2 regions of the Streptomyces sp. NBC_01224 genome follow, and region 1 is predicted to be linked to the other one. Evidence: riboswitches for the same ligand, from Rfam matches in the RefSeq annotation. Region 1 holds a riboswitch; the other holds the start of a gene.

Evidence for each region. Region 1 has a riboswitch for glycine ahead of gcvP (aminomethyl-transferring glycine dehydrogenase). Riboswitches for the same ligand answer to the same signal wherever they lie in the genome.
Region 2: it holds a riboswitch for glycine, as region 1 does, so the genes downstream of both, gcvT (glycine cleavage system aminomethyltransferase GcvT) here and gcvP (aminomethyl-transferring glycine dehydrogenase) in region 1, are expected to answer to the same signal.

Annotation. Positions count from the first base shown of each region.
Region 1 is NZ_CP108529.1:7,615,689-7,618,152, reverse strand. It holds gene gcvP (aminomethyl-transferring glycine dehydrogenase) at 1-1,071, opposite strand, end outside; glycine riboswitch at 1,266-1,362, opposite strand; gene OG609_RS34335 (PRC-barrel domain-containing protein) at 1,475-1,843, shown strand; gene OG609_RS34330 (DNA polymerase IV) at 1,768-2,464, opposite strand, start outside.
Region 2 is NZ_CP108529.1:2,833,958-2,836,421, reverse strand. It holds gene gcvH (glycine cleavage system protein GcvH) at 1-148, opposite strand, end outside; gene gcvT (glycine cleavage system aminomethyltransferase GcvT) at 240-1,364, opposite strand; glycine riboswitch at 1,505-1,602, opposite strand; gene OG609_RS12060 (AAA family ATPase) at 1,761-2,438, shown strand.

The sequences.
Region 1 (2,464 bases):
GTAGACGGCGTACATCCCGGCCATGACGGCGAGCAGCACCTGAGCGGTACAGATGTTGCTGGTGGCCTTCTCGCGGCGGATGTGCTGCTCGCGGGTCTGCAGGGCCAGCCGGTATGCCTTGCTGCCGTCCGCGTCGACGGAAACGCCGACGAGGCGGCCCGGCAGGCTGCGGGCGAACTTCTCGCGTACGGCCATGAAGCCTGCGTGCGGTCCCCCGAAACCCATCGGTACACCGAAGCGCTGCGTGGTGCCGACCGCGATGTCCGCACCCAGGTCGCCCGGTGAGGTGAGCAGGGTCAGGGCCAGCAGGTCGGCGGCGACCGTGACGATCGCGCCGAGCTCGTGAGCCTGCTCGATGACGGGCTTGATGTTCCGTACCGCCCCGGAGGCGCCCGGGTACTGCACCAGGACACCGAAGACGCCGCGCTCGGCGATCTCCGCCGGGATGCCGTCGGAGAGGTCGGCGACAACGACCTCGACACCGGTCGGCTCGGCGCGGGTCTCGATGACGGCGATCGTCTGCGGCAGCGCGTCGGCGTCGACCAGGAAGACACCGTTCTTGACCTTGCCGACACGCCGCGCGAGCGCCATGGCCTCGGCGGCCGCGGTGCCCTCGTCGAGCAGCGAGGCGCCGGAGGTGGGCAGCCCGGTCAGCTCGGCGACCATCGTCTGGAAATTGAGGAGCGCCTCCAGGCGGCCCTGCGAGATCTCCGGCTGGTAGGGCGTGTAGGCCGTGTACCAGGCGGGGTTCTCCATGACGTTGCGGAGAATCACCGGCGGGGTGAAGGTGCCGTAGTAGCCGAGCCCGATCATCGGGGCCAGCACCTGGTTGCGGTCGGCGAGGGAGCGCAGCTCCGCCAGGACCTCGGCCTCGGTGCGGGCGGTCGGCAGCTGCAGCGCCTCCGCGCTCTTGATGACATCGGGCACCGCTGCCGCGGTCAGCTCGTCCAGCGAGCCGTAACCGATCTGAGCGAGCATCTTCGACTGCGCCTCGGCATCGGGACCGATGTGGCGCTGTTCGAACGGAATGCCCTGCTCCAGCTGCGAGAGCGGAGTGCGACGGGGGGTCATGGTGGAGGCCTCCTGGTCTGTCACGACCTGCGAGGGGCACCACGGCGCGGGTGCCCGAACGGCCTCCCCCTCTGTCATCTCAACCTGAGAGCTTCACCGGCGCGCCCTGCGGCGTACCAGCTTTCACCGTCGGTGAGGAAGGGAACCGTACCGGCACTCGGCCGCACGAAACCCGCCCTGCTTTCCAGAGTGACCTCGTCCGTGCGGTACGGGGGCCTGAGAGATTCCGGGGAGGATTTGCTCCTTCGGCGCCTTCGGATTCGCTCCGGAGGACTCTCCCGCACGGGGTCAGCAGCCATCACCAGCCTACCAGCGGGGTCGCGGCGGAATTCTCGAGTGGCCAACCCCCCGGATCTGCACTTCTGTAGTGCTTGTGGAGTAGCCGCGACCAGTGGGAGGGACAGTGCAGACCGACATCGATCCGCGCAGCCTGATCGGCCGCAAAGCGTTCGACCGCAAGGGCACCAAGATCGGAACCGTGGACGAGGTGTACCTCGACGACGCGACCGGTGTGCCCGAGTGGGCGGCCGTACGTACCGGACTGTTCAGCCGGGACGCGTTCGTCCCGCTGGAGCCCAGCGAATTCGTGGAGGATTCGCTCCGCGTCCCCTTCGACCGTGCGCTGATCAAGGACGCGCCAGACTTCGGCGTAGGCCGCCATCTCTCGCCGGAACAGGAGCTCCAGCTCTACCGGCACTACGGTCTGGACTCCCCGCCCGAGGAGACCGGCCCGGACAGGGACTTCGGCAGACTGGCCGGCCAGGACGAGTAGTCCACCGGGTTCCGCACCAGCGGCAGCGGGTCGGCCGGCTGCAGTTCCGGATCGTCGATACGGAACGTACGCACCCGGCCGGGCGCCGATTCGGGTTCCTCGAACCGCACCGTCACCCGGCCGACACCGCTGCCCTGCACCCAGCCATGGCCGTAGGTGTCATGACGTACGTCGTGTCCGGCGGGCCAGCGCCGTGCGGCGAGCTGCTCGGCGGTCTCCTCGGCCTCCTCCCGCGCACCGTCCACCGGCTCGTCCCCGTCGCCCCCCGCCGCTGTCTCCTCCTCGGCGGCTTCCCCGGTTGCGGCCTGCTCACCGGCGGCCTGGGCGAAGAGGTCTTCCTGCGTGTAGTCGGCAAGCCCCGTGACGCCCACCCCCAGGAGCCGTACCCCTCCGGTGGTGTCCACGGCCTCCAGGAGCCGTGCGGCGGCCTCCCGGACCACCGTCGGGTCGTCCGTGGGCCCACGCAGCGTCTCGGACCTCGTGAGCGTGGAGAAGTCGTACCGCCGTACCTTCAGCACCACCGTCCGCCCGGACCGCCCCGCGCCCCGCAGTCGCTGGACACATCGGTCGGCCAGCCGTTCCACTTCCGTCCTGACCCGCACCCGGTCGTGCAGATCCGCG
Region 2 (2,464 bases), 4.8 Mb from region 1:
TGTCACCGACCTCGGGGAGCTGGGCGTAGACGACATCGCCGAGCGCGTTGGCGGCGAACTCGGTGATACCGATCGTGGCCACACCGTCCTCGACGGCCGACAGCCACTCGTGCTCCTTGCTGTAACGCAGCTGCTGGGGGTTGCTCATGACCTGAATTCTCCTGTACGCGGGGGAGTGCTGATGAACGGTGGTCTTACGGTGTGAGACGCGACTGCGTCACTTCCAAGGTGCGCGGGCGTCACTTCTGGCGCTTGTAGAACGGCAGAGCCACGACCTCGTACGGCTCGTGGCTGCCCCGGATGTCCACTGCGACGCCCGCGGTACCGGGCGTGGCGTGCGCGGCGTCCACGTACGCGATGGCGATCGGCTTGCCCAGGGTGGGCGACGGGGCGCCCGAGGTGACCTCGCCGACGACCTGGCTCCCGGTCCCGCCCACGGCGACGACGGGGTAGCCGGCGCGCGGCACCCGGCGGCCCTCGGCGATCAGCCCGACCAGCTTGCGGGGCGGAGCGGTCTCGGCGCGCTCGGCGGCGGCCTGGAGGGCCTTGCGGCCGACGAAGTCGCCCTCCTTCTCGAACTTCACGACCCGGCCCAGGCCGGCGTCGAAGGGGGTCAGCTCGGTGGTCAGCTCGTGCCCGTAGAGCGGCATGCCGGCCTCCAGGCGCAGCGTGTCGCGGCAGGAGAGCCCGCACGGGATCAGGCCGTGGGAGGCGCCGGCCTCGGTGAGGGCCTTCCACAGGTGCTCGGCGTGCTCGGGGGCGACGAACAGCTCGAAGCCGTCCTCGCCGGTGTAGCCGGTACGGGCGATCAGGGCGGGGACACCGGCGACCGTGCCGGGCAGACCGGCGTAGTACTTCAGACCGTCCAGGTCGGCATCGGTGACGGAGGCCAGGATGGCGGGGGACTCGGGGCCCTGGACGGCGAGCAGCGCGTACGCGTCGCGGTCGTCGCGCACCTCGGCGTCGAAGCCGTCGGCCCGCGCGGTCAGCGCGTCCAGCACGATCTGGGCGTTCCCGGCGTTGGCGACGACCATGTATTCGGTGTCGTCCAAGCGGTAGACGATGAGGTCGTCCAGGATCCCGCCGTCCTCGGCGCAGATCATCGTGTAGCGGGCGCGGCCCACGGCCACGGTGCCGATGTTGCCGACCAGGGCGAAGTTCAGGAAGTCCGCGGCCGCGGGGCCGGTGACGGTGATCTCGCCCATGTGCGAGAGGTCGAAGAGACCGGCCCTGGTGCGCACCGCGTTGTGCTCGTCGCGCTCGCTGGCGTACCGCAGGGGCATGTCCCAGCCCGCGAAGTCGGTCATGGTCGCGCCCAGCGAACGGTGCAGGGCATCGAGGGCGGTGAGACGGGCGGTGCTCATGGATATGGCTCCCAGGGCATGACGACGAGGACAATCCCTCCCCATCTGTCATCGGAACCTGAGAGGTTCGCCGAGAGCCCCTGAAGGGTTCGGCTTGCACCTTGGGTGGAGCCGCAGCGCGGCCCGCTTTTCAGATCTGCCTCATCCACGCGGTACGGGGCCTGAGAGATTCAAGGGAGGAACTTGCTCCTTCGGCGCCCGGCACATGCAGTGACCGGAACTCTCCCGCGCGGATTCAAGCGGCCTTTATGCAGTTGGCCGGGTCATCATCGCATGCATCGCACTGGAGTGGGGCCCCGGTCCCGTACGGGAAATCAGCGGCGTGGACGGTTGTGCCGCATTACCTTTTCTTTACACTTCATGGGCATACGTGGGGTGACCCGACAGGGGAGGGCGATGACGTTGCAGCGGTACGCGACGACCGCGGGGGTCGCGCACGGCGCGATGCCTGCACAGCCAGGGGCTCCGGCCACGGAGACGCTCGGCACGCACGCGCCCGTCGTACGGGATCTGCGGGATCGGGCCGGGCGCAGCCCGCACAGCCTGCACTTCGCCGCGGGCGACGTGGTGGTGGTCTCCGGGCTGCCCGGCAGCGGCAAATCGACACTCATCCGGCGGGCGGCCACCACGGCCCGTGCCATCGACTCCCAGGACACCCGGGACCGCTGGGCGGGGCTGATGCCCCGTTTAATTCCGTACGCCCTCTACCGCCCTCTCGTCCGCGTCGCCCACTACTGGGGACTGTGGCGGGCACTGCGCTCCGGCGAGTCCGTCGTCGTCCACGACTGCGGAACCCAGGCGTGGGTACGCGGCTGGCTGGCCCGTGACGCGCGGCGCCGGGGCCGCGTCCTCCACCTCGTCCTGGTCGACGTCACACCGCAGACGGCGAGGGAGGGCCAGCGGGAGCGCGGACGCGGGGTCTCCGGATACGCGTTCGCCCGGCACCGCAGGGCGGTGGGGAGGCTGCTGCGGAACACCGAGACCGGCCTGCTGCCGCCCGGGTGCGTGTCGGCGGTGCTGCTGGACCGGGAAGCGGCGGGGAAACTGGGCCGGATCGTGTTCGCGGACGCATAGAGCCTTGGGGGCGAGGGGGCCGGAGG